DNA from 2 places in the Pseudomonas sp. SWRI51 genome. Region 1 is predicted to be linked to the other one. Evidence: predicted binding sites of a transcription regulator. Region 1 holds the regulator's gene; the other holds the start of a gene.

Evidence for each region. Region 1 encodes FliA, which starts transcription of late flagellar genes. Its sites were predicted from a motif close to CTAAAGTTTNNNNNNNNNNNGCCGNTAA; they were not measured.
Region 2: HU720_RS05490 (methyl-accepting chemotaxis protein) is a predicted target of FliA. The motif match lies at 1,891-1,918, and genes of this name have one in related genera.

Annotation. Positions count from the first base shown of each region.
Region 1 is NZ_JABWRG010000051.1:21,056-26,835, reverse strand. Features, by position in the region: gene HU720_RS15505 (chemotaxis protein CheA) at 1-1,365, opposite strand, end outside; gene HU720_RS15500 (protein phosphatase CheZ) at 1,378-2,166, opposite strand; gene HU720_RS15495 (chemotaxis response regulator CheY) at 2,189-2,563, opposite strand; gene fliA (RNA polymerase sigma factor FliA) at 2,670-3,410, opposite strand; gene fleN (flagellar synthesis regulator FleN) at 3,407-4,240, opposite strand; gene flhF (flagellar biosynthesis protein FlhF) at 4,354-5,664, opposite strand; gene flhA (flagellar biosynthesis protein FlhA) at 5,676-5,780, opposite strand, start outside.
Region 2 is NZ_JABWRG010000009.1:34,830-40,609, reverse strand. Features, by position in the region: gene pnuC (nicotinamide riboside transporter PnuC) at 1-6, opposite strand, end outside; gene HU720_RS05490 (methyl-accepting chemotaxis protein) at 111-1,745, opposite strand; gene HU720_RS05485 (undecaprenyl-diphosphate phosphatase) at 2,046-2,876, shown strand; gene HU720_RS05480 (DUF1294 domain-containing protein) at 2,876-3,271, shown strand; gene HU720_RS05475 (MmcQ/YjbR family DNA-binding protein) at 3,248-3,625, opposite strand; gene HU720_RS05470 (LysR substrate-binding domain-containing protein) at 3,618-4,520, opposite strand; gene HU720_RS05465 (FMN-dependent NADH-azoreductase) at 4,657-5,268, shown strand; gene HU720_RS05460 (dienelactone hydrolase) at 5,390-5,780, shown strand, end outside.

The DNA.
Region 1 (5,780 bases):
GACCAGGTTCTTGTCCAGGTCGGTCTCTTCGCCGACCAGCTCCAGGTTGATCTCTTTCTTGAGCTGGCGCGCCAGGTCGCGAACCAGACGCGGGAAGCGCCCGAAGACCTTCTTGATCGGCTGCATGCGCGTCTTCATGACCGCGGTCTGCAGGTCGGCAGTGACCACATCGAGGTTGGAGACGGCCTTGGACATGGCCTCGTCGCCGCTGTTCAGGCCCAGGCGCACCAGGCGGTTACGCACCAGCACCAGTTCGCCGACCATGTTCATGATCTCGTCCAGGCGTGCGGTATCGACCCGTACGGTGGTTTCCGCTTCGCTGGCACCGTGTTTCTCGCCAGCAGGTGCCGGGGCGCGGGCCGGAGCTGCAGCAGGCGCTGCGGCGGCGGCAGGTTTGGCAGCTGGGGCCGGTGCGGGTGCGGCAGCCGGTGCCGGCTTGGCTTCAGCCTTGGGCGCTGCGGCTACCGCTGCAGCTGCAGCAGGCGCTTCGGCGGCAACGGCGTCGGCGGCAAATTTGCCTTTGCCGTGCAACTGGTCCAGCAGCGCTTCGAATTCATGCTCGCTGATTTCGTCACCGCTGGCGGTGGCGCCAGCAGGCGCTGCGCTTGCAGCCGGCAGCGCGTCAACGGCGAAGGTGCCTTTGCCGTGCAACTGGTCGAGCAGCGACTCGAACTCGTCATCGGTGATTTCATCGCTGCCGGCGGCCGGAGCGGCAGCGGGAGCGCTGGCCACGGCGGGTGCCGAGAACTGGCCTTTGCCGTGCAACTGGTCAAGCAGCGATTCAAACTCCGAATCGGTGATCTCGTCACCTTCGGCGCTGACTGCCTGGCCTTGCGCCTGCTCGCTTTGGGCAGCTTGGGCCTTGACCGCGTCGAGCGAATCGAGCAATTGCTCGAACTCGGTGTCGGTGATGTCCGCCTCAGCAGCGGCCTCGACCACAGGCTCAGGCTCGACCACAGGTGCAGGTGCCGCGCTACCCGGCTCGGCAAGGCGCGACAGCGCCGCCAGCAGCTCACGGGTAGCGGGGGTAACCTGGGTGCGCTCGCGCACCTGGCTGAACATGCTGTTGACCGTGTCGAGTGCTTCGAGCACCACGTCCATCAGCTCGGCGTCGACCCGGCGCTCACCTTTGCGCAAGATGTCGAAGACGTTCTCCGCGATATGGCAGCACTCCACCAACTCGTTGAGCTGAAGGAAGCCGGCGCCCCCTTTAACAGTGTGGAAACCGCGGAAAATCGCATTGAGCAAGTCCGCATCGTCCGGTCGGCTTTCCAGCTCGACCAGCTGCTCGGACAAAAGCTCGAGGATTTCGCCGGCTTCTACCAGGAAATCCTGAAGGATTTCTTCATCGGCGCCGAAGCTCATTAAACGTGCTCCTTAAAAACCCAGGCTGGACAGCAAATCGTCAACATCGTCCTGGCTGGACACGACGTCTTCACGCTTATCGGCATGAATCTGCGGACCTTCACCCCGAGTTGGATGTTTTTCTTCATCTTTTTCAGCACGCAGCTGCTCGTGGTCATGTTCGATACCGGCAAACCGATCGACTTGACTGGCCATGAGCACGAGCTTGAGCAGGTTGCTTTCAACTTCGGTAACCAGCGCAGTGACGCGCTTGATCACTTGACCGGTGAGGTCCTGATAGTCCTGAGCCAGGACAATCTCGTTGAGGTGGCCGGCGACTTTCTGGTTACCTTCAGCGCTATGCGTCAGGAAACTGTCGACACGCTTGACCAATTCACGGAACTCCGTCGCTTCCACTTCGCGGCGCATGAAGCGCTGCCAGTCGGTGGACAAGCTGCGCGCCTCGCTGGCCAGGTCGTTGAGCACCGGGGTGCACGCCTCGGCCAGGTCCATGGTGCGGTTGGCCGCGCCTTCAGTGAGGCGAACCACATAGGAGAGGCGCTCGGTGGCGTCAGTGATCTGCGACACTTCCTCGGCCTGCGGCGTTGCCGGGTCGATATGGAAGTTGACGATTGCGCTGTGCAATTCGCGTGTGAGCTTGCCGACTTCCTGATACAGCCCGCGGTCGCGGGTCTGGTTCAGTTGGTGAATAAGCTGCACGGCATCACCGAACCGGCCGCGCTCGAGGCTCTCGACCAGTTCCTGGGCATGCTTCTTCAGGGTCGTTTCAAACTCACCCAAAGAGTTGTTGGTTGACTCCATTGCTTGCGCCCCCTGACGTGGCTCAGCCGTTGACGCGTTCGAAGATCTTTTCGATCTTTTCTTTCAGCGCCTGGGCGGTGAAAGGCTTGACCACGTAACCGTTGACGCCGGCCTGGGCCGCTTCAATGATCTGCTCGCGCTTGGCTTCGGCGGTCACCATCAGCACGGGAAGGTGCTTGAGGCGCTCGTCGGCGCGCACTGCGCGCAACAGGTCGATACCGGTCATGCCAGGCATGTTCCAGTCGGTCACGAGGAAGTCGAAGTTCTCGCTATGGAGCATCGGCAGTGCCGTGTTGCCGTCATCGGCTTCCTTGACATTGGTGAAGCCCAGATCACGCAACAGGTTCTTGATGATCCGCCGCATCGTCGAAAAGTCGTCAACGATGAGGATTTTCATGTCTTTGTTCAATTAGACCTCCAAGCAGTCTTTAACGCGCTCGGCGCCGAGCGCGCGCTCAATCAATTCGGCACTACAAAAATAAACGACTGCACTGAACCTGGGTTCAACGCGCGCGCCATTCCCCAAGGCGGCTGCGCAGCCGAGCTGCACATTGGCTGTGCAACTGGCTGACACGCGATTCGCTGACCCCCAGGACCTCACCGATTTCCTTGAGGTTCAGCTCTTCGTCGTAGTACAGCGCCAGTACCAGGCGCTCGCGCTCCGGCAGGTTGGCGATCGCATCGGCCAGGGCACGCTGGAAGCGCTCGTCTTCCAGATCACGCGATGGCTCAAGCTGTCCGCTCACTCCATCCTCGTGCAACCCTTCATGTTCGCCGTCCTGCAAAAGGTCGTCGAAACTGAACAGTCGGCTGCCCAAGGTATCGTTCAGAATCCCGTAGTAATCATCGAGACTCAATTGGAGTTCGGCAGCAACCTCGTGATCTTTAGCGTCACGGCCAGTTCTTGCTTCAACACAGCGCATTGCATCACTGACCATGCGCGTATTTCGATGCACCGAACGTGGCGCCCAGTCACCTTTGCGGACCTCGTCGAGCATCGCTCCGCGGATGCGGATACCGGCGTAGGTTTCGAAGCTGGCGCCCTTGCTGGCGTCATACTTGTTGGCCACTTCCAGCAGGCCGATCATGCCGGCCTGGATGAGGTCTTCGACCTGCACGTTGGCCGGCAGACGCGCCAGCAGGTGATAGGCGATGCGTTTGACCAGCGGCGCGTAGCGTTCAACCAGCTCGTACTGCGCGTCCTTGGACGCCTTGCTGTACATCTTGAAACCGCTCGAATTCATAGTACTGGCCCCGCACTGGTCGGCTGCACCAGACGCTCGACGAAAAACTCCAGATGCCCACGCGGGTTGGCAGGCAGCGGCCAGCTATCGACCTTCTGCGCGATGGCCTTGAAAGCCAGCGCACACTTGGACCGAGGGAAGGCCTCATAGACCGCCCGCTGCTTCTGCACCGCCTTGCGAACGCATTCGTCGTAAGGCACGGCGCCGACGTATTGTAGGGCGACGTCGAGGAAGCGGTCCGTGACCTTGGTCAACTTGGCAAACAGGTTGCGCCCTTCCTGCGGGCTTTGTGCCATGTTGGCCAGCACGCGGAAGCGGTTCATGCCGTAATCGCGGTTGAGCAGCTTGATCAGGGCGTAGGCGTCGGTGATCGAGGTAGGCTCGTCGCACACCACCAGCAGCACTTCCTGCGCGGCGCGCACAAAACTGACTACCGAGTCACCGATGCCGGCAGCGGTGTCGATGACCAGCACATCGAGATTGTCGCCAACATCGCTGAACGCCTGAATCAGGCCAGCGTGCTGGGCCGGCGCCAGGTGCACCATGCTCTGCGTGCCGGAGGCAGCCGGGACGATACGTACCCCACCTGGCCCCTGCAGCAGCACATCGCGCAGCTCACAGCGCCCTTCCATGACATCGGCAAGGGTGTGTTTGGGGGTCAGACCGAGCAGCACGTCGACATTGGCCAGGCCCAGGTCGGCATCAAGCAGCATGACCCGGCGGCCGAGCTCGGCCAGTGCCAGGGACAGGTTCACTGAAACGTTGGTCTTGCCGACGCCACCTTTACCACCGGTGACGGCGATCACCTGTACGGGATGCATGCTACCCATGTCTTCTGATTACCTTGTCTCGCTTGAACCCAGGCCACTCAGGAGGCTGAACGCTCGACGCCACGGATCTGCCGGGCAACCCCATGATGTAGGTACTTTTTACCGTTTTCACCTCAACCCACCCGCTTGCCAGGGTTGTGGTAGAGATCAGCGAACATGTCGGCCATGGCCTCCTCGCTGGGCTCGTCTTGCATCTGCACACTGACGGCGCGGCTCACCAGTTGGTGCTTGCGCGGCAGTTGCAGGTCTTCAGGGATGCGCGGGCCATCGGTCAGATAGGCAATCGGCAACTCATGGCTGATGGCCAGGCTCAGCACTTCGCCGAGGCAGGCCGTTTCATCGAGCTTGGTCAGGATGCAACCGGCCAGGCCGCAGCGCTTGTAGCTGTGGTAGGCGGCGGTCAGCACCTGTTTCTGGCTGGTGGTGGCCATGACCAGATAATTCTTCGAGGCAATGCCTCGCCCTGCCAGCGTTTCGAGCTGCATGCGCAGTGCCGGGTCGCTGGCTTGCAGGCCGGCGGTGTCGATCAGCACCACACGCTTGCGCAGCAGCGGCTCTAGCGCCTGGGCCAGGGACTCGCCCGGGTCGACGTAGGTTACCGAGACGTTGAGGATGCGCCCAAGGGTCTTGAGCTGCTCCTGGGCGCCGATACGGAAGCTGTCCATGCTCACCAGGGCCAGGTTGTTGGCGCCGTACTTGAGCACGTAGCGCGCAGCCAGCTTGGCCAGGGTGGTAGTCTTGCCCATGCCGGCCGGGCCGACCATGGCGATGACCCCGCCCTCCTCGATCGGTTCGATCTGCGGCACTTCGATCATGCGCGCCAAGTGCGCAAGCACCATGCGCCAGGCTTGGCGCGGCTCTTCGATGCCAGCGGTCAGTTCGAGCAGTTCACGGGCCAGCCCGCCGGACAAGCCCAGGCGCTGCAAACGGCGCCACAGGTTGGCCTGCTGCGGTTTGCTGCCTTGCAGTTGGCCCCAGGCCAGCGAGCCGAGCTGCACTTCAAGCAGTTCGCGCAGGCCCGAAAGTTCTGAGCGCATGGCGTCCAGCAAGCGCGCTTCGACCGGGGCCGGTGCCGGCGCAGGTGCCGCTTGCGGCGCCTCGACATGCGGCTCTACCAGCGGCTCGGAGGCGGTCAGCGACTGGCCGGCGAACAGTTGACGATTGCCGTCGCCCAGCTCGTTGCGGCCGCTGATTTCGGCTTGGGCGGTAACGATGCGGGACTGGGTCTTGCGCAGTTCGTCTTCGAGCTCGACGTTGGGCACGCGCGGCGCCAGCGCGGACAGCTTGTAGTCCAGCGCGGCCGTCAGCTCGACACCGCCTGCAATGCGCCGGTTGCCGATGATCGCGGCATCGGCGCCAAGCTCATCGCGGACCAGTTTCATGGCCTGACGCATATCGGCGGCGAAAAAACGCTTAACTTGCATAACCCACTACCTCAGCCATTTGGGCCCACGGTGGCAACGATGGTGACTTGCTTGTTGTCAGGTATTTCCTGATACGCCAAAACATGCAAATTCGGTACAGCCAGGCGGCCGAAGCG
Region 2 (5,780 bases), on a different contig from region 1:
GGACATCGGCGCGCCTTCCAAGGGTAAAGGGCGGGATGCTACAAGCAGCGAGCTGCAAGCAGCAAGCTGCAAGCGAGCGGTGCGGCTTGCAGCTCGAAGCTAGCCGCTGGCTAAACCCGGAACTGGCGCAGCAGTTGCTCGAGTTCTTCGCTCAGGCGGCCCAGGGCGTTGCCCGCTTCGCTGGATTGGCGCGCGGCTTCGGCGGTTTCCTGGGACAGCCCGGCGGTTTCGGTGACGTTGCGGTTGATCTCCTCGACCACATGCGACTGCTGCAAGGTGGCGCTGGCAATCGAGGCGTTCAGGGCACCCAGGGTGTTCAGCGCCTGGCTGATGGCATCGAGGCGGGTACCGGCTTCACGGGCCTGGGTGACGGTCTGGCGCGAGGCCTCGCTGCTGGTATCGATGGCCTTGACGGCGGCCTCCGACTGGCCCTGCAGATGCTCGATCATGGTCTGGATTTCAGCGGTGGATTGCGCCGTGCGCTGGGCCAGCAGGCGCACTTCGTCGGCTACCACGGCAAAGCCGCGGCCTTGTTCGCCGGCGCGGGCCGCTTCGATGGCTGCGTTCAGCGCCAGCAGGTTGGTCTGCTCGGCGATGGCGCGGATCACCTCCAGTACGCCGCCAATGCGTGTGCTGTGGCTGGCCAGCTCGCGGATGACCTGCACTGCCTGCTCGATGGTCGCCGACAACCGGTCGATCTGTTCCAGGCTGCCATGGATGGCGTGCTGGCCCTCATCGACTTGCTGCTGGGCGTTGCGCATCTCGCCGGCGGCCTGCTCGGCATGCTTGGCGACATCGTGCACGGCGTAGCTGACTTCATTGATGGCGGTGGCCACCTGGTCCATCTGCAGCGATTGCTGCGCGCTGCGCGCCTGGGCGGCACCGGCGTTGTCGCCGACATGGCCGGCGGACTGCGCCAGGGCATGGGCTGCGCCTTGCAGTTGGCCAACCACGCCTTGCAGCTTGCCGTTGAAACGGTTGAAGTGCTCGCCCAAGTGGGTGATTTCATCGCGCCCATGGGTGTCCAGGCGGCGGGTCAGGTCACTTTCGCCGCTGGCGATGTTGCCCATGGCCTGCACCGCCTCGTGCAAAGGACGTGAGATGCTGCGGGCGATCAGCAATACCACCAGCGCCATCAGCACCGCGATGGCGATGCCGACCAGCGAGGCGTGCCACAGCTGGCGGGCGAACTCGTCCTGCACGTCATCGACATACACCCCCGAGCCGATGATCCAGCCCCAAGGCTTGAACAATTGAATGTAGGACGTCTTTGGCACAGGGTCGCTGGCGCCGGGCTTGGGCCAGCGGTAGTCGACCGGGCCTGCGCCCTGGCTTTTGGCCAGCGTGACCATTTCGTTGAACAGGGCAAAGCCGTCAGGGTCGCGGATCGACGACAGGTCCTGGCCTTCGAGCTTGGCGTTGACGGGGTGCATGACCATCTTCGGCTGCAGGTCATTGATCCAGAAATAGTCGTTCTGCTCGTAGCGCAGGCCGCGCACCACTTGCAGCGCCTGCTGCTGGGCGGCATCACGGGTCAGCGTGCCGGCGGCCTCCAGGCCTTGGTAATAGGCCAGCACCCCGGCTGCGGTCTGCACCACGTGGCGGGTCTTTTCGGCCTTGGCCTGGTACAGGTCGCCATGGATTTGGCGCAGCATCAACAAGCCCAGTACTACCAGCATGGCCACAGCGACCAGCAGGATCAGCCAGAGACGGCGGCTGATCGACATCGACCTGAGGGTCTTCATGATGCGTTACTCCAGTGTTGTTCTTTTTATAGAAGGCATCCAAGCATGCTTTGGCCTAGGCCCCCACCCGACCAACGGCTAATGGGTATGAAGTGACATTCCGTGTTGCAGGTAATACGGGAACGGAAACAGTCCCTCTGCTAGGATCTCGGCCGCTCTGGATGAAACCTTTAGCGCGATGAACTTTTCTGCTGGTATTGCACCCAAGGGTCGCTGTAAAACGGCGTCGCCGCGTGCGGTATACATTTGCATATCAAAACAGAGGGGCCTGCCAATGGCGCGGTCCCCCATGGGGGAATGATGGATTTTTGGAGTGCCTTGCAGGCGATCATCCTGGGCGTGGTCGAAGGGTTGACCGAGTTCTTGCCCATTTCGAGTACCGGGCACCAGATCATCGTTGCCGACCTGCTCGGCTTTGGCGGCGAACGCGCCATGGCGTTCAACATCATCATCCAGCTGGGCGCAATCCTGGCGGTGGTGTGGGAGTTTCGTCGCAAGATCTTCGATGTGGTGGTGGGGCTGCCGACCCAGGTGCCGGCGCGGCGCTTTACCGCCAACCTGCTGATTGCCTTCCTGCCGGCCGTGGTGCTGGGTGTGCTGTTCGCCGACCTGATCCACCATTACCTGTTCAACCCCATCACTGTGGCGGTCGCGCTGGTGGTGGGCGGGTTGATCATGCTCTGGGCCGAGCGTCGCGTGCACCGCGTCGAGGTCGAGCATGTCGATGAAATGAGCTGGCACCACGCCCTGAAGATTGGTTTCGTGCAGTGCCTGGCGATGATTCCAGGCACCTCGCGCTCCGGCTCGACCATCATCGGCGGCCTGCTGTTTGGCCTGTCGCGCAAGGCGGCCACCGAGTTTTCGTTCTTTCTGGCGATGCCGACCATGGTCGGGGCGGCGGTGTATTCGGGCTACAAGTACCGCGACCTGTTCCAGCCTGCAGACCTGCCCGTGTTCGCGCTAGGCTTCGTGGTGTCGTTCATCTTTGCCATGATCGCGGTGCGCGGGCTGCTCAAGTTCATCGCCAACCACAGCTACGCGGTGTTTGCCTGGTATCGCATTGCCTTCGGCCTGTTGATTCTGGCCACCTGGCAGTTTGGTTGGGTTGACTGGGCGACGGCGCAACCCTGATGGCTCGCGCGCAGGCTGCTCAGCCGGGTATTCGCAATGCCGGGCTCAAGGGCTTGGTATTGGCTGGCCTGTGCCTGCTACCGCTGGGCGGCAGCTTGCAGGTTGGGCTTAGCGGGCAGTCATGGGTGCCTTTGGCAATGTACCCGGCACTGAGTTTGATCAGCCTGCTGCTGTATTGGCAGGACAAACAGCAGGCCCGCACCCAGGTTTGGCGCACGCCGGAGAAGGTGCTGCATGCCAGCGAACTGCTGGGCGGCTGGCCTGGGGCATTGCTGGCCCAGCAACTGTTTCGCCACAAAACGCGCAAGGTGTCGTACCAAGTGGTGTGCTGGGCCATCGTGCTGGTGCACCAGGTGTTCTGGTTCAATCATCTATGGCACGCAGGGCTCTTGTAGCAGCAGCCCCACCTGCGTGCGCTTGGGCAAGCGTTTCACCACCAACTGGTGCGAGCGGCTGAGCAGCTCGCGTAGCTCTTCGCCGCCCATGGGGTAGGGCGGCGCCACGCTTACCCACTTGGCCCGCGCCAGATAAGGCGCCGGGCGAATGCCCGGGCGGTCGCAATAGCCCAGAAACAGCTCATCGGCCACTTTGAACGACAACCCTGCACCGGCCAGGTCCATGACCGCGAACATTTTGTTGCCGGCAATCGAGAACACGCGGATCCCACCCCATTTGTAGTCTTCTCGCGCCCCCGGCAGGGCCAGGCAAAACGCCGCCACCTGCGCCTGAGTCATGCGTTGGTCAGACATAGCGCTCTCCACAGGCTTCGAATGAAGCCGCCAGATGATCAATCCATGCCCGCACCGCTGGCAACAGGCCACGCCGGTGCGGGTATACCGCTTGCAGATAACCGCCCGGTAGCGACCAGTCCGGGAGTAGCCGTACCAGCTCGCCCCGCGCCAGTTCCTCTTCGCAGAACATCGCCGGCAGCGCTGTAAAACCCAGGCCCGCGCGCACGGCTGCGTTGCGCACCACGAAGTCATCAATGGCCAGGCGCGGTTCAAGGGCAATATCTTCGGTGCGACCATTGGGCCCCAACAAACGAAAATGCACCAACCGGTCAGCCTCCGCCGCGCCCAGCACCGGCAGGCCGGCAAGTTCGGAAGGGTGGCGCACATGGTCGGCAAAGCCGGGCGCCGCCACCAGTTGCATCTGCGCCTGGCGCAGGCGGCGGGTGACCAGCGCCGGGTCCTCATCACCCAGCTCGCGCACCCGCAGGGCAACGTCGATGCCTTCGGAAATCAGATCTACCCGACGGTTGAGCAGCACCATGTCCAACTGCACCAGCGGGTACTGAGCCAGGAAACGGGCGATCACCTCAGGCAAAAAAGCGTGGGCCAGCGCCACCGGGCATGACACCCGCAAGCGGCCCCGAGGCTCGCTGGACATGCTGGCAACCACCTCATCAGCCATTTCGGCCTCAAGCAGCATGGCCTGGCAGTGGTGCAAGTAGCGCTCGCCCACGGCGGTAAGCTTGAGTTGGCGCGTGGTGCGCTGTAACAGCCGCGTGCCCAGCCGCTCCTCAAGCTCGGCAATGCGCCGCGACAGCCGTGATTTGGGGATGCCCAACTGGCGCCCGGCGGCAGCGAAGCCGCCAGCTTCGACCACCTGGGCGAAGTAAAACAGATCGTTGAGGTCTTGCATGCAAAGGGCTCATTGTTCCATCAGTGGAACAAACTAACGCATTTTTGCTAACTTTTCAGTCATTGGTCATGTCGGTAGGATTCTCCCCATCGTGATCGCTTATCCGCAGCGGTCTTCAAAAACACTGGAGAGTCCTATGAAACTGTTGCACATCGATTCGAGCATCCTGGGCGACAATTCCGCCTCCCGCCAGTTGAGCCGCGAAGTGGTAGAAGCCTGGAAGGCAGCCGACCCATCCATAGAAGTGGTGTATCGCGACCTGGCTGCCGATGCCATCAGCCATTTCTCCGCCGCTACCTTGGTTGCCGCCGGCACCGCTGAAGAGGCGCGTGACGCGGCACTGGCACACGAAGCCAAGCTCAGCCAGGAAACCCTCGAAGAGTTCCTGGCAGCAGACGCCGTGGTAATCGGCGCGCCAATGTACAACTTCAGCGTACCCACCCAGCTCAAGGCCTGGATCGACCGTGTAGCGGTGGCCGGCAAGACGTTCAGCTACACCGAAGCCGGCCCGCAGGGGTTGTGCGGTGACAAGAAGGTGATCGTGGTATCGACGGCCGGCGGCCTGCATGAAGGCCAGCCAACCGGCGTTGGCCATGAGGACTTCCTCAAGGTGTTCCTGGGCTTCATCGGCATTACCGACCTTGAGTTCGTACGTGCCCACGGCCTGGCTTACGGCCCCGAGCACCGTGCCAAGGCCATCGATGCCGCCCAGGCGCAGATCGCCGACGAGCTGTTCGTCGCTGCCTGACCTGCAGGTTTTTACCCCAGCCGACTGTCGCCACGCGCGCCAGTCGGCTTTTTTTCATGCTTTTTTCATCCAGCAGGCTTCAAGACGGTTCTAAGCTCAGACGACATCCGGGATTATTGCCATGAATCGACTGCAGAACCTGGTCACTTTGTTGCTGTTCGGCGGCCTGCTGGCCAATGCCGAGGCAGCCTCGTGGTCGGCGGGCCTGCACCGTCTGACATTGGCCGACCCCGTCGATGCCAAGCCGATGCAGGCGCTGGTGTTCTACCCCTCAAGCGGGCAGGCGCACCCCGTGCGCATCGAGGGCTACCAGACGCGGGTTGCCGAAGAGGGGCCGGTTGCCCTTGGGCAGTTTCCGTTGCTGGTAATCTCCCACGGCAATACCGGTAGCCCCATGGCCTTGCATGACCTGGCCAATGGTCTGGCGCGGGAGGGTTTTGTGGTGGTTGCCGTGGTTCACCCTGGGGACAACAGCCGCGATCACAGCCGTCTTGGGGCTGTGAGCAACCTTT